2 regions of the Streptomyces sp. NPDC060000 genome follow, and region 2 is predicted to be linked to the other one. Evidence: predicted binding sites of a transcription regulator. Region 2 holds the regulator's gene; the other holds the start of a gene.

Region 1 (14,242 bases), on a different contig from region 2:
GCCGATGACGAGCGTGCGGGGGTCCAGGAGGGTGAGCGCGGTGACCAGGCCGTCGGCGAGCGCGTCGACGGCCGTCTGCCAGACCCGGACGGCGTTCGGGTCGCCGGACGTGACGGACTTCGCGCAGTCCGCGGCGTCCGCCTCCGGGTCCCCGCAGGCGGCCGCCCACGCCTCGCTCACCGCCGCCGCCGACGCGAACCGCTCCAGACAGCCGTGCTGCCCGCACGGACACGGGCTTCCGCCCGGCCGTACGACGATGTGGCCGATCTCGCCCGCGAAGCCGTGCGCACCCGCCTCCACCCGGCCGTCGACGCCGATCGCGCCCGCGATGCCGGTGCCGAGCGCGACGAACAGGAACCGGTCCGCGCCCCGGGCCGCCCCGATCCGGCCCTCGGCGAGGCCGCCGGTGCGCACGTCGTGCCCGAGGGCGACGGGAGTGCCGAGGCGTCCGGTGAGCAGCTCGCGCAGGGGTACGTCCCGCCAGCCCAGGTTGGCGGCGTAGGCGGCGACGCCGTTCGCCTCGTCGACGATGCCGGGCACGGCGACGCCGGCCGCGGCGGCGGGCTCGCCGAACCGCAGGGCGCCGTGTTCGCGCAGGTCGGCGGCGAAGTCGAGGATGCCGGCGACGACCGCGTCGGGTCCCCGCTCACGGCCGGTGGGCCGGCGGGCCCGGTGCAGCAGTGTGCCGTCCGCGCCGACCAGGGCGGCCTTCATCCCGGTGCCGCCCACGTCCAGGGCGATGACATGTCTCACGGTGACAGTGTGGACCGAGGAACCGCGAGAGGTCTAGTCCACTCACGCCTCTTGGGGGTACCGTGCCGCCGCGGAGGCCCGAAAGAGGTCTAGTCCACATGGGTGGTGTAGACCTTAATCCGAATAGCGATCCATTGGTATGAGCAATCAGTTGGGAGCAGTGCGGTGCAGCGGCGGGCACGGAAGTCAGCAACGATCACGGGAACCATGGCGGGGGTGTCCGTACTCGGCATGGCCGCGGTCCTCACCGGCTGTGGACTGTCCTCAGGCTCCGACGACGTCACCCTGAGACTGGTCGCCGCCGACTACGGCAACAGCAGCGCCAACAGCTCGAAGAAGTACTGGGACCAGCTCGTCGAGGCGTACGAGAAGAAGCACCCCGGCATCACCGTCGACGTGACCGTCTACTCCTGGAACGACGTGGACGCCGAGGTCAAGAAGATGGTCGACGCGGGCAAGGCGCCCGACATGGCCCAGATCGGCGCGTACGCCGACTACGCGGCCGCCGACCGGCTCTACAAGGTGAGCGACGTGCTCTCCATCCCCGTCGAGGCGGACTTCGTGCCCCAGCTCGCCAACGCGGGCGAGGTCCGGGGGGTGGAGTACGGCATGCCGTTCGCCTCCTCCACGCGGCTGCTGTTCTACAACAAGACCCTCTTCGCGAAGGCCGGCATCACCCCGCCGACCACCTGGGCCGAACTCGCCGAGGACGCCAAGGCGCTCAAGGACGACGGCGTGAAGTACCCCTACGCGCTGCCTCTCGGGCCCGAGGAGGCGCAGGCCGAGACCCTTCAGTGGCTGCTCAGCGGCGGGGGCGGCTACACCCAGACCGTCAGCGCCTACAGCCTCGACTCCACCGAGAACGTCGAGACCTTCGACTGGCTGAAGGACGACCTGGTCGGCAAGGGCCTCACCGGGCCGGTCGCGCCGGGCAAGCTGAACCGGGCCGCCGCGTTCGCCGCGTTCACCGCCGGCGACGTGGGCATGCTCAACGGGCACCCCTCACTGATGAAGGCGGCCGCCGCCACGGGCGTGAAGTTCGGCATGGTGCCGATGCCCGGCGTCAGCGGCCCGAGCAAGGTCTCGATGGGCGTCGCCGACTGGATGACCGCCTTCAAGCAGAACGGACACGGCGAGCAGGTCGGCGACTTCCTCGACTTCGTCTACAACGAGAAGAACGTGCTGGACTTCTCCCGCGAGTACGACCTGCTCCCGGTCACCGCCTCGGCCTCCCTGGTCATGGGCGCGGCCGAGCAGGACGCCGACCTCAAGCCGTTCCTGGACGAACTCCCGCTCTCCGAGACCTACCCGGTCGGACGGACCTCGTGGGCGAAGGTCAGCGCGGAGATCAAGAAGCGCGTCGGCCAGGCCGTGGCCCCGAACGGCGACCCGTCCGCGGTGCTGGGCGAACTCCAGACCACGGCCAGCACGCTGGACACCACCTCCGGCGGCTGAGCCCCCGGGCCGTCGGGCCACCGGGCCACCGGGGCTGCCGAGCCACCGGGTCCGCCGGGCTGCCGGTCCGCCGGGTCCGCTGGGGCTGCCGGGGCTGCGGGGCTGCCCGGGCTGCCGGTCCGTCGGGCCGCCGGGTCCGCTGGGGCTGCCGGTCCGCCGGGTCCGCTGGGGCCGCCGGGGCTGCCGGGCTGCCGGTCCGCCGGGGCTGCCGGGCTGCCGGTCCGCCGGGTCCGCCGGAGCTGCCGGTCCGCCGGGTCCGCCGGAGCTGCCCGGGCTGCCGGGTCCGCTGGGGCTGCCGGTCCGCTGGGGCTGGCGGGGCTGCCGGGGCTGCCGGGCTCCCCGGGCCGCTGTCGGTGGCGGGCGTTACGGTGCGGACATGGAGCGTGCGGACAGGGAGCGGGGAGCGGAAGCGGACGGGCTGGGGGCGGGGGAGCGGGACATCCTCGCCCTGGAGCGGCGCGGGTTCTCCGGCGCCGGCGCGAAGGAACGGGCGATACGCGAGGAACTGGACCTGTCCCCGGTCCGCTACTACCAACTCCTCAACGCCCTCCTGGACGACCCCAGGGCCCTGGCCCACGACCCGGTCACGGTGAACAGACTGCGCAGGGTCCGCGAGACGAGGCGGGGAGAGCGGCAGTAGCGACAGTAGAGGCGGGGGGAACGCCGGTCACGGGCGCGCGTTGGCTATGGTCGCCGTATGGGCAGCCACGAGACGCACTCCACGGAACCCGCACCCCTCACCCTCCCCGTTCCGGTCACCCCGGCGGGCCGCGACGCGCTCGACGCGATCGTCGGCCGGCCGTCCACCACCCTCGTCGCGCTCGACTTCGACGGCACCCTCGCCCCGATCGTCGAGAACCCGGAGGACGCCCGGGCGCACCCCGACGCCGTCCCCGCGCTCGCGGCCCTCGCCCCGAAGGTCGCCGCGGTGGCCGTCGTCACGGGGCGGCCCGCCGAGGTCGCCGTACGGCACGGCGGATTCGCCGGGGCCGAAGGACTGGAGCACCTCTGCGTCCTCGGCCACTACGGCGCCGAACGCTGGGACGCCCGCACCGGCACCCTCAGCGCCCCCGCCCCGCACCCGGGAGTGGCCGCCGTCCGCGCAGAGCTCCCGCGGGTCCTGGCCGCCGCCGGGGACCTGCCGGGCGTCTCGGTCGAGGAGAAGGGCGGCCGGGCCGTCGCCGTCCACACCCGCCGCGCCGACGACCCCCAGGCCGCCTTCGAGGCACTGCGAACCCCCCTCACCGAGCTCGCCGCCCGGCACGGCCTGATCGTCGAACCCGGCCGGATGGTCCTGGAGCTGCGCCCGCCGGGCATGGACAAGGGCGTCGCCCTGCTGGAGCACGTCCGCGAGACCGGCGCGCGCTCCGTCCTCTACGCCGGTGACGACCTCGGCGACCTGCCCGCCTTCGCCGCCGTGGAGAAGCTCCGCTCGGAGGGCGTCCCCGGGCTGCTGGTGTGCAGCGGCAGCACGGAGGTCGGCGAGCTCGCGGAGCGCGCGGACCTCGTCGTAGACGGGCCCGCCGGGGTCGTGCGGCTGCTGCGGCAGCTGGCCGCTCAGCTCGGCTGAATCTCCCGCAGGGCGGTCAGCTGGTCCAGGAACCACTTGGCCGGAGGGAGCGCGGTCGCCGCCGCGGCCAGCCGCTTCGTGCGCTCGGCCCGCTCCTGCGGCTTCATGCTCAGCCCCTCGTGCAGGGCACGGGCGGTCTCCAGCACGTCGTAAGGGTTCACCGTGATCGCGTCCTCGCGCAGCTCCCAGTACGCCCCCGCCTCCCGGGACAGGACCAGCGCGCAGCCCTCCTCGGAGATCACCGGCACCTCCTTGGCGACCAGGTTCATGCCGTCGCGGATGGGGTTCACCAGGGCCACGTCGGCCAGCCGGTAGGCGGCCAGCGAGCGGGCGAAGTCGTCCTTGAGGTTCAGCAGGACCGGGGTCCAGCCGGGCGTGCCGTACTGCTCGTTGATCTCCTCGGACAGGCGCTGCACCTCGGCCATGTAGTCGCGGTACACGGCGAGATCCTGGCGGGAGGGGTAGGCGAACGCCACGTGGACGACCCGCTCACGCCACTCCGGGTGGTCCTCGAGCAGCTGCCGGTAGGCCAGGAGGCCGCGCACGATGTTCTTCGACAGCTCGGTGCGGTCGACGCGGACGATCGCCTTGCGCCCCTCACCGATCTCCGTACGGAGCGCCGCAAGCCGCTCGTCGACGTCCGGCCGGTGCGCGCGCTCGCGCAGGAACTCGGCGTCCGCGCCGAGACCGTGCACGCCGATCTGCGTCTTGCCCGGTCCGCCAGCGAACTCCGTACAGCACGCGGTGAAGGCGTCCGCCCAGCGCCGGGTGAGGAAGCCCAGGCGGTCCGCGCCGAGCATCCCGTGCAGGAGCTGCTCGCGGATGTCCGTCGGCAGTAGCGCGAAGTAGTCCACCGGCGCCCACGGCGTGTGCGAGAAGTGCCCGATGCGCAGGTCGGGGCGGAGCTCGCGGAGCATTCCGGGGACCAGACACAGGTGGTAGTCCTGGACCAGGACCGCCGCGCCGTCCGCCGCCTCCTCGGCCAGCGCCTCCGCGAACGCCCGGTTGTAGGTCTCGTACGACGCCCACTGGCGGCGGAACTCCGCGTCGAAGGCGGGCTCCAGCGGCGTCTGGTAGAGCAGGTGGTGGATGAACCACAGCACGGAGTTGGCGATGCCGTTGTACGCGTCGGCGTGCACGTCGGCCGGGACGGCCAGCATGCGCACGCCCTCCTCGCCGACCCCGCGCCGGACCGCCTCGCGGTCGCCTTCGGAGAGCGCAGAGCACACCCAGAGGGCACCCGCGTCGGGCCCGATGGCCGACAGGCCGGAGACCAGCCCGCCGCCGCCGCGTTTCGCGTGCAGCGAGCCGTCCTCGCCCAGCTCGTAGGAGACCGGGCCGCGGTTGGACGCGACCAGCACCTCGGCGGCCCGGGCAGCAGTGTCGTGCGTGGAAGCCATAAGCCTCAACCTAGCCCGGTCTGTAAACGCTCAAACGTACGGTCGCACTGCGTGGACGGACCGTATCCGGCCGTATATCGGCGCTGTCGCCGCCACCGCCCGGTATCACCGTCATAGCGGCCGGTATCGCCGGTATTTCCGGATTCGCCGTATACGGCCCGTCCCGAGGTCACGCGACCTTGCGCGTCGCGTACTCCGCGATCTCCGCCATCGGCGGCCGTTCCTCGGTGTCCACGGAGTAGGTACGCGGCTCGAAGCCGTTCGCGCTCCGTTCGAACTGGGTGAGGGACGGGCGGATCAGATGCCCGCGGGCCAGCCGGAGCTGGGCGGTGCGGTAGATGGCCGCCGCCATCCGGCCCAGTGCCTGGCCGTCCTGGTGGCGGTGCTTGCGCACGCCCACGTCGACCTGGGCGAGGGCGTCCAGGCCCACCAGGTGCAGGGCGTCGACCAGCATGCCCAGCTCCACGCCGTAGCCGACGGGGAAGGGCAGCTGCTCCAGCAGGCCGCGACGGGCCGCGTACTCGCCGCCGAGCGGCTGCACGAACCCGGCCAGCTGCGGCCAGTGCATGTTGAGCAGCGGCCGGGCCATCAGCTCGGTGACCCTCCCGCCCTGGCCGGCCGTCCTGCCGGAGGCGGGCGAATCCAACTCCGTGCCCAGCGGACGGTCGTACATGCCCTTGACCAGGTCCACCCCGGGATCGGTGAGCAGCGGGCCGACGATCCCCGAGACGAAGTCGGAGGAGAACTCCCTCAGATCGGCGTCGATGAAACAGACGATGTCCCCGGTGGTGACCAGTAGCGAGCGCCACAGGACCTCGCCCTTGCCGGGCATGGCCGGTATGCGCGGCAGGATGTCGTCCCGGTGGACGACCCGCGCGCCGGCCGCCGCGGCCACCTGCGACGTACGGTCGGTCGACCCCGAGTCGACGACGACGATCTCGTCGACGAGCGGGACCTGGTGCATGAGGTCGTGCCGGATGATCGCGACGATGTCACCGACCGTCTCCTCCTCGTTCAGCGCGGGCAGGACGACGGACACCGACTGGTTCGTGGCGCGCTTCGCGGCCAGGATCCGGTGCAGCGGACGGTCGGTCAGGGACCAGGAGCGGGTGGTCAGCCAGCGCTCAGTTTCTTGCAGCACAGTCTGCGGCTCCTCACTGTCGTGATCACACCGGGTGCACGGAAGGTGACCGTGTGATCCATCTCGCGGTTCGGACGGCTATCTCAACTGTCCAGGCCTTCGGTTACAGTCTTGAACAACGCGGATGACCATCACATGTCCGAGGTCGCCCGCGTTCACAACTTCATACCGCTCATCCAGAGGGGCAGAGGGATACGGCCCGATGAAGCCCCGGCAACCCTCCAGCCGGTCTCGTGACGAACACTGATCCACTTCGGTGAACGCTCAGCGAGGCTCCCGGCTCGGGAAGGTGCCAAATCCGTCTCACGGCGAAGTGCGTCGTGAGGAAGATGAGGAGAAAGGGCCTCGCCTCAATGGCTGCGCAGACTGTTGCAAGCACGACCGCTGCAAGCACGACCGTTGCAAGCACCACCGACTCTACGACGACCCCCGCTGTCGACCTCGGTCCGGCCACCGCGTTGAGCTGCCGCGAGTGCGGTCACCGCGTGCCCCTCGGCCCGGTCTTCGCCTGCGAGGAGTGTTTCGGCCCGCTCGAGATCGCGTACGACTTCTCCTCCTACGACACGGAGGAGCTCCGCAAGCGCATCGAGGCGGGACCCGCGAACATCTGGCGCTACGCGCCGCTGCTGCCCGTCCCGGCGGACGTGGCCGACAAGCCCAACATCAACCCCGGCTGGACCAAGCTCGTGCAGGCCGACAACCTCGCCCGTGAGCTGGGCGTCGACGCCGGCAAGCTCTTCGTCAAGGACGACTCCGGCAACCCGACGCACTCCTTCAAGGACCGCGTCGTCGCCCAGGCCATCGAGGCCGCCCGCGCGTTCGGCTTCACCACGCTCTCCTGCTCCTCCACGGGCAACCTGGCCGGTGCGGTCGGCGCGGCCGCCGCCCGGGCCGGCTTCCGGTCCTGCGTGTTCATCCCGCACGACCTGGAGCAGGGCAAGGTCGTCATGGCCGCGATCTACGGCGGCGAACTCGTCGGCATCGAGGGCAACTACGACGACGTCAACCGCTTCTGCTCCGAGCTCATCGGCGACTCGGCGGGCGAGGGCTGGGGCTTCGTCAACGTCAACTTGCGGCCGTACTACGCCGAGGGTTCCAAGACGCTGGCGTACGAGATCTGCGAGCAGCTCGGCTGGCGGCTGCCGGACCAGTTGGTCGTGCCCATCGCCTCCGGTTCGCAGCTCACGAAGATCGACAAGGGGCTCCAGGAGCTGATCAGGCTCGGGCTGGTCGAGGACAAGCCGTACAAGATCTTCGGCGCGCAGGCGGAGGGGTGCTCCCCGGTGTCCGTGGCCTACAAGGCCGGGCACGACGTCGTGCGCCCGCAGAAGCCGAAGACCATCGCCAAGTCGCTGGCCATCGGCAACCCGGCGGACGGCCCCTACGTCCTCGACATCGCGCGTCGGACGGGCGGCGCGGTGGAGGACGTGAACGACGAGCAGGTGGTCGACGCGATCAAGCTGCTGGCGCGGACCGAGGGCATCTTCGCGGAGACCGCCGGCGGGGTGACGGTGGGTGTGACGCGCAAGCTGATCGAGAACGGTCTTCTCGACCCGACGCTCACCACCGTCGTGCTGAACACGGGTGACGGTCTGAAGACGCTGGACGCGGTGGCCGGCACCGGTCTGACCGCGACCATCCGGCCGAACCTCGACTCCTTCCGAGAGGCCGGCCTCGCGTCATGAGCGGGGCGCTCCGCTGTAAGACCGTAGGTGAGCGGTGGGCCGGTGCCGACCGGTCGCGCCCACGCGGCGGCAGCCGCACGATCCACACGGCCCCGCGCCCCTGAGACCGACTACCCGACCGGAGACCACAAGACATGAGCGTCAACGTCCGCATCCCCACCATCCTGCGCACCTACACGGGCGGCAAGGCCGAAGTCAGCGCCGAAGGAGCCACCCTCGGCGAGGTCATCTCCGATCTCGAGAAGAACCACACCGGCATCGCCGCCCGCGTCCTGGACGACCAGGGCAAGCTGCGCCGGTTCGTCAACGTGTACGTGAACGACGACGACGTCCGCTTCGAGCAGGGCCTGGAGACGGCGACCCCGGACGGCGCGGGCATCTCCATCATCCCCGCGGTCGCCGGCGGCTGAACGATTGCTGTCCTACGTCTCTCCGACGTTGGACGACGGCTGGACGGTGACGGAACGGCCGACGATCGATGACTGACCGTCGTTCACTACCCATCGGTAGTAACCGTCGGTAACAGCGATTACCGAGTGTTCATCGAATTGCCCTCTCCGCGATAGAAGCGGAGGGGGCAATTCAGTGTGGTTGAGCGCGGTACAGTTGGGGAACCCGGGCCCGATCACCGGATCCGGTGCATTTTATTTCCGCCTCGAGCCCGACAAGAAGCAGCCAAAGTGCGTGCCTCTTTCGTGGCATTTGCGGCCTTCGTGGGGCCCGACTTGCCCTCAATTCAGGCGAATTCTCGCCACATTCCGGATCCCGCGCGTCCGGAATTCTCGTCCGACTGACCTGTTGCAGACGGCAGTTGGACAGATACATTCGGCCGCGGTCGACGCGTTCCGGCGCACGCCCCCAAGCCAACCGGGGGGTGAGGTCTGACCCGGATCCGCGAAGTGCGGATCTGTGCAAGGGCCAGTAATAGGGGAGTTAGGCATGGCTCAGGGCACCGTCAAATGGTTCAACGCGGAGAAGGGGTACGGCTTCATCGCGGTCGACGGTGGTGCGGATGTTTTCGTCCACTACAGCGCGATTCAGATGGACGGCTACCGCACCCTGGAAGAGGGTCAGCGGGTCGATTTCGAGATCTCGCAGGGTCAGAAGGGGCCGCAGGCGGACATGGTCCGTCTCGCGACCGGCTGAAGCACGCGCCGACTGCCAGCGTCGTTCTTCTGTACGTCTGTCGAAGGGCTCGCACCTCCTGGGGGGTGCGAGCCCTTCGGCTTGTCCGGGGTCTGTCCGAGGGTTCGGTCGGGACTCGTCCGGGCGGTCCGGAGACGTCCGGCGGGAGCGTCCGGAAGGGCGCCCTTCCGGTGGAGGCGCTTGCACTCTCCTGGGTCGAGTGCTAATCATTGGCGTTAGCACTCTGAAGGTGAGAGTGACAACGAGGATCGGGTCGGTGAGGCCCGCAGGCCAGGTGGGGCAAGGAACCACGAGGCCGGCGAGCCGTCCGTCGCGGGCGCCAGCGCGGTCCGGAGCAATCCACCCCAGTCCGGGAGGACCACTTCACATGGCCAAGATCATCGCGTTCGACGAGGAGGCACGGCGCGGCCTCGAGCGCGGCATGAACCAGCTCGCGGACGCCGTGAAGGTGACGCTCGGCCCCAAGGGCCGCAACGTCGTCCTCGAGAAGAAGTGGGGCGCCCCCACGATCACCAACGATGGTGTTTCCATCGCCAAGGAGATCGAGCTCGAGGACCCGTTCGAAAAGATCGGCGCAGAGCTGGTCAAGGAAGTCGCCAAGAAGACGGACGACGTCGCCGGTGACGGTACGACCACCGCGACCGTCCTCGCCCAGGCCCTGGTCAAGGAAGGCCTGCGCAACGTAGCCGCCGGCGCCAACCCGATGGCCCTCAAGCGCGGTATCGAGAAGGCCGTCGAGGCCGTCTCCGGTGCCCTGCTCGAGCAGGCCAAGGATGTCGAGACCAAGGAGCAGATCGCCTCCACGGCCTCCATCTCCGCCGCCGACACCCAGATCGGCGAGCTCATCGCCGAGGCGATGGACAAGGTCGGCAAGGAAGGCGTCATCACCGTCGAGGAGTCCCAGACCTTCGGTCTGGAGCTGGAGCTCACCGAGGGTATGCGCTTCGACAAGGGCTACATCTCGGCGTACTTCGCCACCGACATGGAGCGTATGGAGGCCGTCCTCGACGACCCGTACATCCTGATCGCGAACTCCAAGATCGCCAACGTCAAGGACCTGCTCCCGCTCCTCGAGAAGGTCATGCAGGGCGGCAAGCCGCTGCTGATCATCGCCGAGGACGTCGAGGGCGAGGCCCTGTCGACGCTGGTCGTCAACAAGATCCGCGGGACCTTCAAGTCCGTCGCGGTCAAGGCCCCGGGCTTCGGCGACCGCCGCAAGGCGATGCTGAACGACATCGCCATCCTCACCGGTGGCGAGGTCATCTCCGAGGAGGTCGGTCTCAAGCTCGAGAACACGACCATCGACCTGCTCGGCAAGGCCCGCAAGGTCGTCATCACCAAGGACGAGACCACCATCGTCGACGGTGCCGGTTCCTCGGACCAGGTCGCCGGCCGGGTCAACCAGATCCGCGCCGAGATCGAGAACAGCGACTCGGACTACGACCGCGAGAAGCTGCAGGAGCGCCTGGCGAAGCTCGCCGGCGGTGTCGCGGTCATCAAGGCCGGTGCCGCCACCGAGGTGGAGCTCAAGGAGCGCAAGCACCGCATCGAGGACGCCGTCCGTAACGCGAAGGCCGCCGTCGAGGAGGGCATCGTCGCCGGCGGTGGCGTGGCGCTCATCCAGGCGTCCTCCGTCTTCGAGAAGCTGGACCTCGAGGGTGACGAGGCGACCGGCGCCAACGCCGTGCGCATCGCGCTCGAGGCCCCGCTGAAGCAGATCGCCGTCAACGGTGGTCTCGAGGGTGGCGTCGTCGTCGAGAAGGTCCGCAACCTGCCCATCGGTCACGGCCTGAACGCCGCGACCGGCGAGTACGTCGACATGATCGCCGAAGGCATCATCGACCCGGCGAAGGTCACGCGCTCTGCCCTGCAGAACGCCGCGTCCATCGCCGCGCTGTTCCTCACCACCGAGGCCGTCATCGCCGACAAGCCGGAGAAGGCGTCCGCGCCGGCCGGCGGCGGCATGCCGGGCGGTGACATGGACTTCTGATCGACCTCACGGTTGATCGCCTGTCCTACAGGCCGAAGGCGGTACTTCCCGGAAACGGGGGGTGCCGCCTTCGGGCGTTTCAGTCGGCGTAGTCCTTCAGCTCCTCGGTGTCGAGGGTGACGCTCACCGGAGCGGGAAGCGGCACGGTGGCACCCCAGGGTAGGAGTCGGACTGCTGGTAGCGGCCGTCCTTGGGCTCGCTGAACACGACGATCGTGTTGTGGTCGCGGTCGATGAGGAGGTAGACGGGGATGTCGGCCCCGGCGTAGCCGACAGGCTTGTCGATACGGTCGCGCTGGTCGGTGTCCCTGTCGTGGGAGGTGATCTCCACGGCCATCAGGATGCCGTCGGCCGCAGACCATTCCGTGCGGCCCTTGAAGTGGCCCTTCGGCGCGAGCGCACCGTCCGTGCGGGCCCGGCCCTTGCGGTATGCCTCGGCTTTGACGCCGGACTCGGGGTATACGCGCAGATCAGGGCGATGTTGCATGCACTGTTCCTGAAGCCGGACGAAGATCTCGCCATGGTTGCCGTCCGGTATGGCCTTTACGACTACCTTCCCGTTGATGTACTCCAGCCGCACGGTCTCGGGAGCCGCCTCGGCCAGTTCCTCGAACTCCTCGACGTCGAGCGGCCCGTGCCGGATGCACAGCCTCCCGCCGAGGAACTCCAGCCGGTTGCGTAGCTCCCTCGGAGCCTTGTCGACGAGTTCCTCGAAGTCCTCGACGGACATCTGCGGGCGTTCAGCGGTGTCAGGGGTCATGGCGTCGCCTCCTTCCTTCCATCGTGCCCGGGTGTGGTCTCGTCGGACCGTGGGAGCTGTCATACGGGTGTCCTCTCCTGTTGTCGCAGGGACATCGCCGCACAGATCTCCGTCGCGCGGGCGTGGATGGCCGCAGCGGGCAGGAGGGACGCATTGGCGTGGGCGCGTTCCCCCCGGCAGCCGCTGCATACGCCCCCCGGCAGCGCCTCGGGGCGGCCCGGGACACGACACTCCGCGCACTCCAGCATCCGGCGGGGCGGCCGTGGGGCAGGCGGCTCCGGTGGGAGTTTGTCCGTCAGACGGCGGCGGAGCAGGGCCGCCGGACTGTGGACGGGAGTGGGCAGGCCGGCGGTGAGAGCGGCGAGGAGCGTGTCTTCGGTGGCCCCGCGGGCGAACCACTCCTCCACCAGCGGGGCGAGCTGTGCGCAGTCGGCGGCGGAGAGGGAGAGGGCGGGTGCCGTGCGGCCGAGGGCGGCGAGCAGGATGTGGGCGCGGGAGCGGGTGGCGGGCCGGGCTCGTTCGGGGTCCGGCGCGTCTTCCGGTACGTCACCTCGCGTGAAGGTCGCCCACCAGCCGTCGTCGCGCGCGGTACGGGTGAACCACGTTCGGGTGATCCAGCGGGACTCGCCCGAAGCGGTTGCCACTCGTTCCCGGCCCCGCCTCAGGTGCCCGGCCTGCTGGATGCGGTTGAGGGCCGTGCGGAGGGCGCACTGTCCGTACGGGAGCTGCTTGGCCAGCGTCTTCACCGAGATGTCGGTGCCGTCGGGGAGGCGGTCGAGGTACGCGGCGATGGCCGCCTCGCGGGGCGGGAGGTGTGCGAAGTCGTGACGGGTGCGGGGGAGTTGGCCCGGCGCCACGCGCTTTCCGTAGCCCGGATTGGCCATCGGGTGCGGGGATACGTGCGCGGGCAGGAGGGCAGTACTAAGCTTGGCGTCAGCCACGGATCGAGTCTCTTTCGATCTTGTAGGTCAAGCCCCCGCAGGTGTTGGTAGCGCCTGGCGGGGGCTGTTTCGTTATGCGCACGCTAGAGCGTGGTGACCTTCCGTGGCGAGTCGGTCACTTCGCATCAACTCGCCGGGTGGGAGGGTGGGTTGAGACCCTTCACCCGTTCCTTGCAAAGAGGGCTCGGCGCTGGGCGCTTGAGCTTCGGGACCGGTGCGGGTCAGCCCACCTTGAGGTTCTCCACGAACGCGGACCACGCCTCGACCCGGAACACGAGCTTCGGGCCGAGGGGGGCTTTGGAGTCACGGACGGGGACGAAGGTGGAGTGACCGGGGGCGACTTCGAGGCATTCGCCGCCGCTGCCGCCGCTGTGCGTCGATTTGCGCCAGGTGTCAGGGGTGTTCCTCATGGGCGTAATCCTGCGCCATGGCGTCGAGCAGAGCCAGGGAGCGGTCTGGTGAGGGCGCGCAGGCCACAAGCAACTCGAACGAAATTCGGTGGTGTCTGACGGTGGTGGGGTCATCGTCGAGCCGCCCTGTACCGACTGCCTCGAAGTAGAGCAGCGGAGGGGCGTCGTCGAAGTCCATCAGCTTGATGGCGCCCTCCATGGAGGCGTGGGCACCAGCCTCGAACGGCAAGACCTGCACGATAGCCCGGTTGCGGCGGGCCACTTCGACGACATGACGCAGGGCTTCCGCCATTACCTTGTACCCGCCTGTCACGCGGCGCAGCGCGGCCTCGTCGATCACCGCCCACAACAACGGCTCTGTTGGACTGTCGAGGATGCGGGCCCGGTCCACCCGGAGCGCCACGAGCTCATCGATCTTCGCCTCCGAACCTGTCGGCCGGTAGGCACGGAAAACGGCCCGTGCATACGCGGGAGTCTGAAGCAGCCCCGGGATCAGCAGTGGCGCATACTGCCTGATCGCAGTGGCCTGCGCCTCCGCGTCCGCGGCCTCCGCGAAATGCTCCGGATGCTTCGACTTGGCTGCGGCCCGACAGTTTCGCGTGAAGAAGTCTGTCTCCAGCGCTTCATCCAGCATGCGCGCGCACTCGGGCTGCATGCGCCGCGTCCCCGCCTCCAGTTGCCCGATGAACGAACCACTCACGAACAACAGTTGGCCCAGTTGCTCCTGACTGAGCCCCTGCCGCTCGCGGGCGTGCCGCAGCTCCGCCCCCAGCAGGGCGCGTGGCGACGATGACGGGTCGAGGTCCTTCGGGCCTGACATGGCAACCCCTGTCCTACAGACGTGGTTGTTGGGACGCCGTATCTGGCCAGGTTAGAGACGGTTCGGACACGCTGTGTGGTGAACGGGAACACTCAGCGTGGAGGGATGGACGGGATGGGCGAGATGGAGACGACAACGGGTGACCGGCCCGCGCGGACGGTGCAGGAGGCCG
Region 2 (14,242 bases):
TCGCCTGGTCGTGGGTGCTGACGGCGAGGACCTGACCGTCCGGGGTCCAGCCCCGCACCCGGGTCTGCCGGCTCCCCCAGTACGTCAGCCGGGTCGACGGGCCGCCGTCGACGGGGGCGATGTGCACCTCGGGGGCGCCGTCGCGGGCGGAGGTCCAGGCGACCATGGTGCCGTCGGGTGAGATACGCGGCAGGGTCACCGGCCTGTTGTCGGCGCTGACGCGCCAGGCGCGCCCGCCGTCGAGGGGGGCCAGCCACACGTCGTCCTCGGCGGTGAAGGCCACCAAGTCGCCGTGCAGGTGGGGGAATCGGAGGTATGCGGCAGGCGTCGCGGACTGGGTCACCGGATCACTGTATGCAAGGGCGGGACCGCAGGTCAGGGCTTTCGATCACTTCCCTCCGCCGCCTCCGTTCCCGCCTCCGCCCATCGTCTCGGTGACGGTGACGGTCACGGTGACCGTCGGGCGGGCGCCCGGGCGGGCGGAACCGGACGGGCTGACCGGCGAGGGCGTCGCGGACTTGCAGTCACCGAGCCCGCTCACCCGGAACAACTGCTTCTTGCCGACGACAGCGGTGAGATCCCCCCGTACACAGGCCCCGTCGACCGCCCGTGCGACCTGCCCCTTGACCGTGATGTCCCGCCCGTCGGCGGTCTTTCCCCGGCAGTCCACGGAGGCGACGGTCCCCGCCTTCCGCTGGTCCTTGTACTGGGCCGTGCAGGTCAGCCAGCGCACGTCCACGTCCCGCCGCTGGATCTCGGCCGTCGCGGCCTCGTCGGTGGTGTACGCCACGGACATGGTGCTCAACCCGCCCGGCTCGCACGCCACGACGCCGATCGCCGCCCCGGCCACCACCGGGAGAAGCCAAATACGCCTCAATGCCCCCATGGACGGCAGCGTGCCACTCGGGCAGGCGGTGCGGTAGCCCGTATGCGGTCACATTCCGCGCGGGTTCTACCGTGGAGGCATGAACGACAAACGGCGCCGGAGGACCCTCGTCGTGGACGAGTCGACCACCTATGTGTGGACGGTCCGCCACCGGCACGGGGACGGACGGCCGTGCCAGGAGGTCCTCACCCTGCACCGGGACGGCGTGCGCACCCACATCGTCTTCCAGGCCGGTGAAGGGCGTTACGTGGGCAGCGTCGCCTACGGGCACAGCGGCGGGGTGGGCGACCGCCACCATCACCTCAACCTGAACAGACCCGGTGTGGTGCGCGCCCTGGTCGACGAGGCCGTCAATCGGGAACTGCTGCCACTGGAAGGGGAGTTGAACGGCTGGGAGTTGTTCACCACCGTCGCGCTCAGCCAATCAGCAGGAGCCACTCCTGAAGTTCCACCAGATTGCCCTCAGGGTCCTTGAGGTGGGCGACGCGCATCCGGTCGGTCATCGGGGCGGGGCCGTGGATCAGGGTGGCGCCGCGGGCGGTGATCCGCGCACAGGTGGCGTCCAGGTCGTCGACGCGCAGGGCCACCAGGGACCGGTGACCGTTCGCCGCACCGCCCAGTTCGCCGAGCACCCGCGCCATCATCGCCCGGTCCTGGATGGCGATCCCCGTCGAGCCGGTAGCGGGAGAGAACTTCTCGTACGGTCCGTGCTCCGCCCCCGACTGCGGCTTGAGCCCGAGGACGTCGGCGTAGAAGTGGTAGCAGGCGGCGAAGTCGGTGACCAGCAGCCTTACTTGGGCGAATTCCACGGTTTTCTCCCGATGGGCGGACCGATGGGGGTCAGGACCAGCGACCGGTCCTGCCCATGATCAGGGACGCGGCCGCCGTACCGGCTGTCGAGGTGCGCAGGACGCTCCGCCCGAGCCGGTACGCCTTCGCGCCCGCCTCCTCGAAGAGCGCCAACTCGTCGGGCGAGACGCCCCCTTCGGGTCCCACCACGAGCACGATCTCACCCCCGGTGGGGAGTTCGGCGGTGGCGAGGGGCGCACTGCCGTAGTCGCGGTCCTCGTGCAGGACGGCGGCGAAGTCGGCCCGGGCGAGCAGCGCCGCCACCTGCCGGGACGTCGACGCCTCGGCGACCTCGGGGAAACGGACCCGGCGGGACTGCTTGCCGGCCTCGCGGGCGGTGGCCCGCCACTTGGCGAGCGCCTTCGCGCCGCGCTCGCCCTTCCACTGGGTGATGCAGCGCGAGGCCGCCCACGGCACGATCGCGTCGACGCCGGTCTCGGTCATCGTCTCGACGGCCAGCTCACCCCGGTCGCCCTTCGGCAGGGCCTGGACGACGGTGATCCGGGGCGACTCGGCGGGCTCCTCGATCACCTCTCCCAGGCTCACCACCAGCCGGTCCCTGCCCTCCGCGGCGGCGACCTCGCCCCGCGCCCAGCGTCCGGCGCCGTCGGTGAGGACGACCTCCTCGCCGGTCCGCAGCCGCTTCACGGAGACGGCGTGCCGGCCCTCGGGGCCGTCCAGCACCATCGTGGAGCGGGAGGCCGGGAATTCGTCGACGACGAAGACGGGCGCGGTCATGAGAGACCGCCGTCACCGGCCGGGTACTCCGACAACGCTGTCCGGGCCGCGGCGATTTCGGACACCAGGACCTCCACCAGTTGCCCGGCGGGCAGCTCGCGGGCCAGCCGGTGGCCCTGTCCCGCCCAGAGCGCCATGCCCTGCGCGTCGCCCGCCCGCGCGGCCGCCTTGCGCAGCGGCGCGGTGAGGTGGTGGACCTCCGGGTAGGCGGCGGGCGCGTACGGGCCGTGCTCGCGCAGGAAGCGGTTGACCAGGCCGCGGGCCGGTCGGCCGGAGAAGGCGCGGGTCAGTTCGGTGCGCACGAAGAGGGGGTTGGTCAGCGCCTGCTTGTGCAGGGCGTGCGCGCCGGACTCGGGCGTGACGAGGAACGCGGTGCCCAGCTGGGCCGCGCTCGCGCCTGCCGCGAGGACCGCGGCGATCTGGCTGCCGCGCATGAGCCCGCCCGCGGCGACGACCGGCAGGTTCACGGATCCGCGGACCTGGGCGATCAGCGCGAGCAGTCCGATGCCGGAGCCGTCGGTCTCGGGGTTGTCCCGGTGGGTGCCCTGGTGCCCGCCGGCCTCCACGCCCTGCACGATCACCGCGTCCGCGCCGGCCCGCTCCACCGCCAGGGCCTCCTCGGTGGTGGTCGCCGTGACCAGGGTGAACGTTCCCGCGCGCCGCAGGGACGCCAGCGTTTCGCCGCTCGGGACGCCGAAGTGGAACGACACCACGGGCACCGGGTTGTCCAGCAGCACCGAGAGCTTCGCGTCGTAGCCGTCGTCGCGGCCGCTGTCCGGGTCGCCGAGCTCGGTCTCGTACCAGGCGGCCTCACCGGCCAGCTGGTGGGCGTAGACCTCGACGGCGCCCCTCTCCGCGTTCTCCGGCTGCGGCATGAAGAGGTTCACGCCGAAGGGACGGGTCGTGAGGCTCCGCAGTTGCTTGATCTCCTGGTACAGGCCGTCCGCCGTCTTGTACCCGGCGGCCAGGAATCCGAGCCCACCGGCCTCGCACACGGCGGCCGTCAGCCGCGGGAGGGAGACACCGCCCGCCATGGGGGCCTGCACGATCGGATGAGGGAAGAGATCGGTCAGTGCGGAGGACATGACGGCATGTTGTCACGTCCTCCGAACAAGTCCGAATCGGCCCTTCCCATTGGCACGTGCCAGCTCTTCAGCCCGTCCGGGGGTCCCCTCTCAGGGGGAACTCGAGGACGAGGCCGCCGGTTCAGCGCCGAAGCGGGGGTCTGGGGGCGCAGCCCCCAGGGGCGGGAGGGGAAGGGGCGGCGGGGGCGGAAACAGCCCCCGCGCAGCCACCGTCACCGCCCGTTGAACGCGTCCTTCAGCCGGGAGAACAGCCCCTGCTGCCCGGGCTGGAACTGCCCGATGGGCCGCTCCTCACCCCGCAGTTTGGCCAGCTCCCGCAGCACCCGCTCCTGCTCGGGGTCGAGCTTGCTCGGCGTCTGGACCTCGACATGCACGATGAGGTCACCACGCCCCCCGCCGCGCAGATGCGTGACGCCCCGGCCGTGCAGGGGGATCGACTGGCCGGACTGGGTGCCGGGCCGGATGTCGACCTCTTCCATCCCGTCCAGCGTCTCCAGCGGCACCTTGGTGCCGAGCGCCGCCGCGGTCATCGGCAGCGTCACCGTGCAGTGCAGATCGTCACCGCGCCGCTGGAACATCGCGTGCGGCAACTCGTGGATCTCGACGTACAGGTCACCGGCGGGGCCGCCGCCGGGGCCGACCTCACCCTCGCCCGCGAGCTGGATCCTGGTGCCGTTGTCGACACCGGCCGGGATCTTCACGGTCAGCGTGCGGCGCGACCGCACCCGTCCGTCGCCCGCGCACTCCGGGCACGGGGTCGGCACCACGGTGCCGAAGCCCTGGCACTGCGGGCACGGGCGCGAGGTCATGACCTGGCCCAGGAAGGACCGTGTCACCTGCGACACCTCACCGCGGCCGCGGCACATGTCGCACGTCTGGGCCGTGGTTCCGGGGGCGGCGCCCTCGCCGCTGCACGTGGTGCAGACGATCGCCGTGTCGACCTGGAGGTCCTTGGTGGTGCCGAAGGCCGCCTCCTCGAGGTCGATCTCCAGCCGGATCATCGCGTCCTGGCCGCGCCGGGTGCGCGAGCGCGGACCGCGCTGCGACGCCGTCCCGAAGAACGCGTCCATGATGTCCGAGAAGTTCCCGAAGCCACCGGCGCCGAAGCCGCCCGCGCCACCGCCCCCCGACTGCGACAGCGGGTCGCCGCCGAGGTCGTAGACCTGCTTCTTCTGCGGATCCGACAACACCTCGTAAGCGGCGTTGATCTCCTTGAACCGCTCCTGGGTCTTCGGATCCGGATTGACGTCCGGGTGCAGCTCGCGTGCGAGCCGCCGGAAGGCCTTCTTGATCTCTTCCTGCGACGCGTCGCGGCGCACGCCGAGGACGGCGTAGTAGTCCGTGGCCACTTACGACTCCGCCAGGATCTGTCCGACGTACCGTGCCACTGCGCGTACCGCTCCCATCGTTCCCGGGTAATCCATGCGGGTCGGTCCGACCACGCCGAGCTTGGCGACTGCCTCGCCGCCCGAACCGTAGCCGACCGACACCACGGAAGTGGAGTTGAGTCCCTCATAGGCGTTCTCGTGACCGATGCGTACGGTCATGCCCGAATCCCCCGCCTCGCCAAGGAGCTTGAGGAGCACGACCTGCTCCTCCAGTGCCTCCAGAACGGGCCGGATGGTGAGGGGAAAGTCATGTCCGAAGCGGGTCAGATTGGCGGTACCGCCGATCATCAGCCGCTCCTCGTTCTCCTCGACGAGCGTCTCCAGCAGAGTGGAGAGCACCGTCGTGACCGTGCCTCGGTCCTCGGCCTCGAAGGCGTCCGGCAGATCTTCCACCAGATGCGGCACGTCCGCGAACCGGCGGCCCGCGACCCGGCTGTTGAGCCGCGCGCGTAGATCCGCCAGCGAGGTCTCCCCGAAGGGTGCCTGGCAGTCCACCATCCGCTGCTCGACCCGCCCGGTGTCCGTGATCAGCACGAGCATCAGGCGCGCGGGCGCGAGCGAGAGAAGCTCCACGTGCCGCACGGTCGAACGGGTCAGGGACGGGTACTGCACGACGGCGACCTGCCGGGTGAGCTGCGCGAGCAGCCGTACGGTCCGGGCCACCACGTCGTCGAGGTCGACGGCGCCGTCGAGGAAGTTCTGGATGGCCCGCCGCTCGGGACCGGTCATCGGCTTGACGCCGGCCAGCTTGTCGACGAACAGCCGGTAGCCCTTGTCCGTGGGGATCCGCCCGGCACTGGTGTGCGGCTGGGCGATGTACCCCTCGTCCTCCAGGGCGGCCATGTCGTTGCGGACCGTCGCCGGGGAGACACCGAGGCTGTGCCGCTCGGTGAGCGCCTTCGACCCCACGGGTTCCTCGGTGCCGACGTAGTCCTGGACGATGGCGCGCAGCACCTGGAGCCTGCGTTCACTCAGCATCGCGCGCACACCTCCAGCAGTCGTCCCCAGTCCCCTGGGTGCCTCGCCTGGCACTCTTCACATCCGAGTGCCAGCGTTCCCCGGCCCAGTGTACGGCTGTGGGGTACACCCGGGGCAAGGTAGGCCCCTGGCGCAACGTCGTAGGGCTAGCGTCGCGGTATGACGGTGACTTGGGAAGAGCTCGGATGGGAGCGGGTCGCGGCCGGAGTGGGGCGGGTCCGGCTGCCGGGCTGGGACTGCACGGCGGGGCTGGTCGTCGGGGCGGGTGCGGTCCTCATGATCGACGCGGGATCGAGCCTGGCGGAGGGGGTGCGGCTGCGGGCCCACGCCGAGGAACTCGCCGGTGGCCGTGTGACCCATCTCGCGCTCACCCACCCGCATTTCGACCATGCGTTCGGTGCGGCGGCCTTCGCCGGCGCGGAGGTCTTCGGGGCGGTGGGCGTGGACACCGTGCCGGCCGAGGAGCTGCGGGCGGACGCGGTGCGCAACGGTCTCGACGAGGCGGCGGCGACGGAGGCCGCGGACACGCTCGTCCGGCCCCGGCACCTCGTCTCCGGCGAGTGGACCCTCGACCTGGGCGACGGCCGACAGGTCCTGCTGGCGAACGTCGGGCCCGGTCACACCGCCCACGACCTGGTGGTCCTCGTCCCCGGCAGTCCCGGGGCGGTGTTCTGCGGCGACCTCGTCGAGGAGTCCGGCGAGCCGCAGGCAGGACCGGACGCCGTACCGTCCCACTGGCCCGCCGCCCTCGACCGTCTCCTCGATCTCGGCGGCGAGGACGCGCTGTACGTACCCGGTCACGGGGCGGTGGTGGACGCCGCCTTCGTACGGGCGCAACGGGACGCCCTGAGCGCCCGTTTCGGCGTGTCGCCCTGACCGGCCCCGGACTTCTCCTATCGTCATCCGAATGCGCCAGTACCACACCGACCTGACCCCTTCCTGGAAGAAGCCGAAGCCGGTCCCCGAGGTCCCGGCCGAGCCCGGCCTGGTGGTGGAGGAGCCCGGCACCGGGTTCTGCGGGGCGGTGATCCGCTGCGAGGCGGGCACGGTGACCCTGGAGGACCGCTTCGGCAAGCACCGGGTGTTCCCGCTCGAGCCGCGCGGCTTCCTGCTGGAGGGCAGGGTCGTGACCCTCGTACGGCCTCCCTCCGGCGGTCCCGTACGTCCCAGCCGTACCGCCTCCGGTTCGGTCGCCGTCCCCGGCGCACGCGCGCGTGTCGCCCGCGCCGGCCGTATCTACGTCGAGGGCCGGCACGACGCCGAGCTGGTCGAGAAGGTGTGGGGCGACGACCTGCGCGTGGAGGGCGTGGTCGTGGAGTACCTGGAGGGCGTGGACGACCTGCCGTCGATCGTCGCCGAGTTCGCGCCGGGCCCGGACGCCAGGCTGGGCGTCCTGGTGGACCACCTCGTCCCCGGCACGAAGGAGTGGCGCATCGCGCGGTCGGTCACGAGCGAGCACGCCCTGGTCGTCGGCCACCCGTACATCGACATCTGGGAGGCCGTGAAACCGTCGGCAGTCGGGATCGAGGCCTGGCCGCGGGTACCGCACGGCCAGGACTGGAAGACGGGCGTGTGCCGGGCACTGGGCTGGCCGGAGAACACCGGGGCGGTCTGGCAGGCGATCCTGAAGCGGGTGGGGTCCTACCGGGACCTCGAGCCGGAGCTGCTGGGGCGGGTCGAGGAACTGATCGACTTCGTGACCGTGTCCTGAGTCCCCGGCCGTCCGCCGGTTCCGGGGCTCAGTCCACCAGGTCCCGCACCACCGCGTCCGCCAGCAGCCGCCCGCGCAGGGTGAGCACGGCGCGCCCCTCCTCGTAGGGACCGCTGTCGAGCAGCCCGTCCGCCAGGGCCCGCCGCGATGCCGCGAGCCCCTGCGGCCGCAGCAGGTCCAGGGGTACGCCCTCCCGCAGCCGCAGCTCCAGCAGGATCCGCTCCACCCGCCGGTCCTCGTCCGGCAGAAGCTCGCGTCCGGCCCCCGGCGACCGGCCCGCCGCGAGCGCCGCCGCGTAGGCCCCCGGGTGTTTGACGTTCCACCAGCGCACGCCGCCCACGTGGGAGTGCGCGCCCGGGCCCGCGCCCCACCAGTCGGCGCCGCGCCAGTACAGCTCGTTGTGCAGGCAGCGGGCCGCCTCCGAGGTGGCCCAGTTCGACACCTCGTACCACTCGTAGCCCGCCGCGGAGAGGGTCTCCTCGGCGATCAGATAGCGGTCGGCGTGGACGTCGTCGTCGGTCATCGGGACCTCGCCCCGGCGGATCCGGCGGGCGAGCTGCGTGCCCTCCTCGACGATCAGCGCGTACGCCGAGACATGGTCGGGGCGGGCTCCCAGGGCGGCGTCCAGCGAGGCCCGCCAGTCGTCGTCCGACTCCCCCGGAGTGCCGTAGATCAGGTCCAGGTTGACGTGGTCGAAGCCCGCCGCCCGGGCCTCGGCCACGCACCGCTCGGGCCGGCCGGGGGTGTGCGTGCGGTCGAGGACCTTCAGCACATGCTGCCGGGCGCTCTGCATGCCGAAGGAGATCCGGTTGAAGCCGCCCTGGCGCAGGGTGGCCAGATAGGCGGGGTCGACGGACTCCGGGTTGGCCTCCGTCGTCACCTCCGCGTCCGCCGCGAGACCGAACTCTTCGCGGATCGCGCCCAGCATCCGTACCAGGTCGGAGGCGGCCAGCAGGGTCGGCGTGCCGCCGCCGACGAAGACCGTGTGGACCTCGCGCGGGTCGTCGCCGAGGACCTTGCGGGCCAGCCGGACCTCGTCGATCAGGGTGTCGGCGTAGTTCTCGCGGGAGGCGAGCACACCGCCGGAGCCGCGCAGCTCGGTCGCGGTGTAGGTGTTGAAGTCGCAGTAGCCGCAGCGGGTCGCACAGTACGGGACGTGCAGATAGAACCCGAGGGGGCGGTCGGCGGCGCCGGCCAGCGCGTGCGTGGGGAGTGCGCCGTCGTCGGGGACCGGCTCACCGTCGGGAAGTGCGGAAGGCATACCGCCCATTGTCCCGCACGCCCGCACCACACCCGCCGCCCCCGCCCCGACCCCGGCGCGGGGACCGGCACCGGCACCGGCACTGGCACTGGCACTGGCACCGTACGGGCACCGGGCCGACCTTCAGCCCAGCAGCTCCGCTCCGAGCGGGTGTCCCGGGCGGGCCCCCGGCAGGATGTAGGCCACCGCCGAGCCCCGGGCCTCGGCGAAGCCGCTCAGCTCGTCCTGGGCGGCCATCCGGCGCTGCACCCGGGCGAACAGCGCGGGGTCCCGCATGAACGCCAGGAACAGCAGGCCCTGGTCGGTGGGGCCGTCGGCGTAGGAGTAGCCGCGGCGCAGCATCCGGGCCCCCGCGTCGAGGCGGGGGTCGACGGTCCGGACATGGGCTCGCGCCGGGGTGACGTACGCGCCCTGCGGGGTCCTGGCGGAGAGGTCGGCCCCGGCCTCCTCGGGGCCGCCGTCCAGCGGGCCGCCGGTCTCGCGCCGACGGCCGACGATCTCCTCCTGCCGGTGCTCGGCGAGCCGCGCGAAGTCCTCGATGCGCAGCCGGATCCGGCGTACGACGAGAAAGGTGGCGTTGCCCGACCACACCCAGCGTTCGCACTCCTCGGGGGTGGGGTTGGCGGGCCCGTCCTTGAAGCCGAGCAGATTGCGCGGCGTGCCGCCGCCGGGGGACGGGGGCAGGAAACCGTCCTGCCGCCAGCGTGGGCGCAGGGTGTCCCCGGCCAGCTGGGTCAGGGTCTCGGCGGTCGCCTCGGTGGTCTCCGCGCTGTCGGCGCAGAGCTGTACGAGCAGATCGCCGCCGCAGCGGGCGGGGTCGAGACGGTCACCCGTGAACGGCGGCAGATCGCGCAGGGCGGCCGGGGCACGCAGACCGAGGCGCGCCGGCAGCGCCGGGCCGACACCGAGGGTGGCGGTGAGACGGGCGGCGCGCGAGCCGGCCGACCCCAGCGTCTGCGTGAGGGCGTTCGTCCACGTGCCGAGCACCGCCTTCAGCTCACGCGCGCCCGCCGCGCCCCGCAGGGCGGGATCGAGGTCGTACGCGAGGAGCAGCACGGTGGACTGGCGCGGGGTCGTCACCCCGGCCTGACGCAGCCCGTGGAAGCCGGGCCCGCGGGCGTCCTCGGGCGGCTCGGTGTCACGGCCACAGGCGGTCACGGTCAGCCCGAACCCCGCGCCGACGATCAGAACGCGTCGACGGGTGGGCGGGTCGGATGCGGCATTCGTCGCCTTCAGCACAAACCGGACGATACATCCGTGACTCCGGCCACCCCGTCTCCCCCGCCCACCCGCCGCCCACGGCCCTCACCTGCCCGCCGACGGAGGCCGGCCCGGACCGAGGAGCCTGGGTGGAGGCCCGACTGGGCCTGGGTGGAGAACCGACTGGGCCTGGGTGGAGGCCCGACGGGGCCTGCGCGGCTGGGCATGGGGGATGGGTGGATGGGTCCTGGGGATGGGTCCGGGTGGATGGGCCGGGGCGGTGTCTATTCCGCCTGCAGTACCAGCAGCGCCAGGTCGTCCTCGGGCGGCTGTTCGCCGAACTCGTGCACCAGTCGCCGGATCCGCTCCGCGAGCCGCTCCGCGTCCAGTCCGACGCAGCCCGCAAGCGCGGCGGCGAGGCCGTCCTCGTCGTCGAACTGCCGGGAGCCCGACCGCCGTTCCGTGACGCCGTCGGTGACGCACAACAGGCTGTCGCCGGGCCGCAGCTCCAGGCTGTCGCAGGTGTACATGACGTCCTCGATGACCCCGAGGAGGGTCTGCGGACGCCCGGCCGTGGCGACCGAGCCGTCCGGCCCGAGCAGCAGCGGCAGCGGGTGCCCGGCGGAGGCGAGCGTGCAGCGGACGCCTCCCTCGAAGGGGGCCAGTTCGCCGTAGAGGAGGGAGAGGAAGCGGGTCTGCGGGCCGTCTCCCGGCCCGGCGGGGCCGACGAAGGCGCGGGCGGCGGCGTCGGCGACCTCGGTCGCGTCGTCGAGGAGCAGCTGGTTGAGCCGGTCCAGGACGTCGGCGACGCCGTACCCCTCGCGGGCCAGCAGCCGCAGCCAGGGGCGGGCCAGACCGATCACGACGGCCGCCTCCGGGCCCTTGCCCTGCACATCGCCCACCGCGAAGCACCAGCGGCCGTCCCCCGCCGGGAACAGGTCGTAGAAGTCGCCGCTCGGCCCGCCCTGCTCGCGGGGCTCGTAGACGAGGGCGCTGCGCACCCCGGGGATCTCGGCGACCGCGCCGGGCAGCAGCCCCCGTTGCAGAACGGCGCTGATGGTGGCCTGGCGGGCGTACTGACGTGCCGCGCCGATCGCCAGCGCCACCCGGCGGCCGAGATCCTCGACGAGCCCGGTGACCTCGTCGGGGAAGGCCGGCAGTCCGGTCTGCCCGATGACCAGGGTGCCCAGCGGCCGGCCGCCCGCGATCAGCCGGTACGCGAGGGCCGCGCCGTGCGGGCCAAGCACCGCGCCGGGCCAGGGAAAGGGCTCGGGCCCGGAGCGCGGACCGCCGTCGGGCGGACACGGCGGATCCTTCTCCAGGGCCCGGCGCAGCTCCTCGACCCGGCTCTCGCAGCCGTGCCAGACCCGGGCCAGCCGCGGCCCGGGCCCGCCGGCCCACTCACCGCGCCCGCTCACCTCGTCCTCCAGCCACACCGCGCACCAGTCGGCGAGCCGCGGCACGAGCAGCTGGCCGGTCAGCGCGGCCACCAGATCCTCGTCGAGCTGCCCGGCGAGCAGGTCGGACGCCTCCGCGAGGAACGAGAGGGCACCGCGGTTGAGCCAGTCCCGGTCCTGGCCCCCGACCGGCCGGGGCTCGGGGGCCAGGGCTTCGAGCAGACCCGGCGCGGCAGCGGGAGCAGGGCCGAGGGCGTGGTCGGGGGACCCGTCGAGCAGGCGGCCGGGGTGAAAGGTGAGGACGGGTTCGTCGGGCTCGGCGGTCGTCGGCAGCAGCCGGGCCCAGACCGTCTTCGCCCCCCTGCGGTACGTCACCCCCCAGGCGTCGGCGAGCGCGGCGACCAGGCGCAGACCGCGGCCGTACTCCGGCGTCCCGTACGACGGTTCGAGGGCGCCGTCACGAGGGGCGCGGGAGGGGTGGTGGTCGCAGACCTCGACGACGACCGCGCGGCTGCCGCCGGGGTGCTCGGGGTCCTCCTCCAGCCGGCATTCCAGCCCGACGTCGGTGCCGGCGTGCACGACGGCGTTGGTGACGAGCTCGCTGACGACGAGTGCCGCGTCCTGTGTGAGGCGCTCGCCGGGTTCCTCGGCACCGAGCAGGCCGAGGCCGGCCCACTCCGTCAGCGCGGCGCGCACCAGCCCGCGGGCGGCGCCGGGCGCGAGGGGACTTCCGGTCAGGGTCGCGCGGGTGGACGGGAGCGCACTCGGGGGCGCGGGCGCGCCGTGGGCACGGGAGGCGGTCTCCCGTTGCGTCGGAATGGCCCCCATGCGCAGCTCCCCGGACAGTTCGGATGTCCACAGGGTGACAGACCGGTCCCGGCCATGAGCGGTGGGTTACCGAAGTGGGCCGTCCTTGCCGAGAACCGTGCTACGCATGTGCACGCGCGTGTTCGATGACGCACGCTTGAGGGGCGGAATCCGAGCATTCGGGCTCCGCCCCCGCCCCGCGCGACACCCGCGGCGCCGCGCTCCCCCTCGCGCCGTCGCGCCACGGCAAGCGCCCTCGCACCATGCGTCGCGCGCCCGCCTCGCAGGCGGCCCGGGCGGCCGCGTCGCAGGCGGCCGCGTGCCGGGGCGGGCTACCGCCCCCGCATCGCACCTCGCGCCGCCCCGCCCCGCGGTACGCCGCGTTACGCCCGGCGCTACGCCTCGCGCGACCCCGCGTACATCTCGTCGATCAGGTGCTTGTACTCCCGCTCGACGACGGGCCGCTTCAGCTTCAGGCTCGGCGTGATCTCGCCGTGCTCCACGTCCAGGTCCCGGGGCAGCAGCCGGAACTTCTTGACGGTCTGCCAGCGCTGGAGGCCCTCGTTGAGCTGCTTGACGTAGCCGTCGATGAGCTCCACGGTGACGGGCGCGGCGACGACCTCCGCGTACGACTTCCCGGCCAGTCCGTTGTCCTTCGCCCAGTCGAGGAGCGAGACCTCGTCGAGGGCGATGAGCGCCGTGCAGAAGTTCCGGTCGGCGCCGTGCACGAGGATGTTGGAGACATACGGGCACACCGCCTTGAACTGTCCCTCGACCTCGGCGGGCGCGATGTACTTGCCGCCGGACGTCTTGATGAGGTCCTTCTTGCGGTCGGTGATGCGCAGGTAACCGTCGGGCGACAGTTCGCCGATGTCGCCGGTGTGGAACCAGCCGTCGGCCTCCAGGACCTCGGCGGTCTTCTCGGGGAGCCCGTGGTAGCCCTCCATGATGCCGGGGCCGCGCAGCAGGATCTCGCCGTCGTCGGCGATGCGCACCTCGGTGCCGGGCAGCGGCTTGCCGACCGTGCCGGTGCGATAGGCCTCGCCGGGGTTGATGAAGGAGGCCGCGGAGGACTCCGTCAGGCCGTAGCCCTCGAGGATGTGGATGCCGGCGCCGGCGAAGAAGTAGCCGATCTCCGGCGCGAGGGCGGCCGACCCGGAGACACACGCGCGCAGGTTGCCGCCGAAGGCCTCGCGGATCTTGGCGAAGACGAGCGCGTCGGCGACCTTGTGCTTGGCGCCGAGCGCGAACGGGACGGCGACGGTGCCGGTGCGCCGGAAGTTGTCCTGCGCGGCCTTGGCGTACTCACGGGAGACCTCGGCGGCCCACTGGAAGATCTTGTACTTGGCCCCGCCGCCCGCGCGGGCCTTGGCGGCGACCCCGTTGTAGACCTTCTCGAAGATGCGCGGCACGGCGGCCATGTACGTCGGCTGGACGATCGGCAGGTTCTCGATGATCTTGTCGACCCGGCCGTCGACGGCGGTGACGTGTCCCACCTCGATCTGGCCGGAGGTGAGGACCTTGCCGAAGACGTGCGCGAGCGGCAGCCACAGGTACTGCACGTCGTCGGGGCCGACCAGGCCGGTCGCGGCGATCGCCTTCGCCATGTACGACCAGTTGTCGTGCGGCAGGCGGACGCCCTTGGGCCGGCCCGTGGTGCCGGAGGTGTAGATGAGGGTGGCGAGCTGGTCCTTCGTGATCGCGCCGACCCGCTCCTTGATCAGCGCGGCTTCCTTCTCCAGCCGGGCGGCGCCGCGCCTCTCCAGCTCGTCGAGGGTGAGGATCCAGTCGGCGGTCTCGACACCGGCCGGGTCGATCACGACCACATGGGTGAGGGCGGGCAGCTCGGCGCGCTTCTCGACCGCCTTGGCGAGCTGGGCCGCGTCCTCGGCGATCAGCACCCTGCTCTCGGAGTCCGAGAGGATGAACGCCGACTCCTCGG

What was found. The regulator HrcA, encoded in region 2, represses chaperone genes, less so after heat shock. The targets are predictions, from matches to a motif close to TTNGCACTCNGNNNNNCNGAGTGCNAA.
Positions count from the first base shown of each region.
Region 1: a site for HrcA is predicted at 9,330-9,356, ahead of groL (chaperonin GroEL). Genes of this name have one in related genera too.

Region 1 is NZ_JBHWUU010000089.1:5,178-19,419, reverse strand. Features, by position in the region: gene ACFWBB_RS35365 (ROK family protein) at 1-753, opposite strand, end outside; gene ACFWBB_RS35360 (ABC transporter substrate-binding protein) at 961-2,208, shown strand; gene ACFWBB_RS35355 (DUF3263 domain-containing protein) at 2,585-2,848, shown strand; gene otsB (trehalose-phosphatase) at 2,906-3,778, shown strand; gene ACFWBB_RS35345 (trehalose-6-phosphate synthase) at 3,766-5,178, opposite strand; gene ACFWBB_RS35340 (glucosyl-3-phosphoglycerate synthase) at 5,348-6,319, opposite strand; SAM riboswitch class I at 6,489-6,655, shown strand; gene thrC (threonine synthase) at 6,673-8,004, shown strand; gene ACFWBB_RS35330 (ubiquitin-like small modifier protein 1) at 8,139-8,414, shown strand; gene ACFWBB_RS35325 (cold-shock protein) at 8,944-9,150, shown strand; gene groL (chaperonin GroEL) at 9,518-11,140, shown strand; partial or broken gene ACFWBB_RS35315 (Uma2 family endonuclease) at 11,220-11,869, opposite strand; gene ACFWBB_RS35310 (hypothetical protein) at 11,959-12,783, opposite strand; gene ACFWBB_RS35305 (DUF397 domain-containing protein) at 13,062-13,250, opposite strand; gene ACFWBB_RS35300 (Scr1 family TA system antitoxin-like transcriptional regulator) at 13,234-14,070, opposite strand; gene ACFWBB_RS35295 (hypothetical protein) at 14,176-14,242, shown strand, end outside.
Region 2 is NZ_JBHWUU010000009.1:127,138-141,379, forward strand. Features, by position in the region: gene ACFWBB_RS07865 (S41 family peptidase) at 1-343, opposite strand, end outside; gene ACFWBB_RS07870 (hypothetical protein) at 389-886, opposite strand; gene ACFWBB_RS07875 (hypothetical protein) at 966-1,361, shown strand; gene ACFWBB_RS07880 (VOC family protein) at 1,303-1,695, opposite strand; gene ACFWBB_RS07885 (16S rRNA (uracil(1498)-N(3))-methyltransferase) at 1,727-2,473, opposite strand; gene ACFWBB_RS07890 (nitronate monooxygenase) at 2,470-3,558, opposite strand; gene dnaJ (molecular chaperone DnaJ) at 3,771-4,907, opposite strand; gene hrcA (heat-inducible transcriptional repressor HrcA) at 4,908-5,924, opposite strand; gene ACFWBB_RS07905 (MBL fold metallo-hydrolase) at 6,084-6,800, shown strand; gene ACFWBB_RS07910 (DUF3097 domain-containing protein) at 6,832-7,635, shown strand; gene hemW (radical SAM family heme chaperone HemW) at 7,664-8,896, opposite strand; gene ACFWBB_RS07920 (Dyp-type peroxidase) at 9,020-10,135, opposite strand; gene ACFWBB_RS07925 (SpoIIE family protein phosphatase) at 10,381-12,321, opposite strand; gene ACFWBB_RS07930 (AMP-dependent synthetase/ligase) at 12,696-14,242, opposite strand, start outside.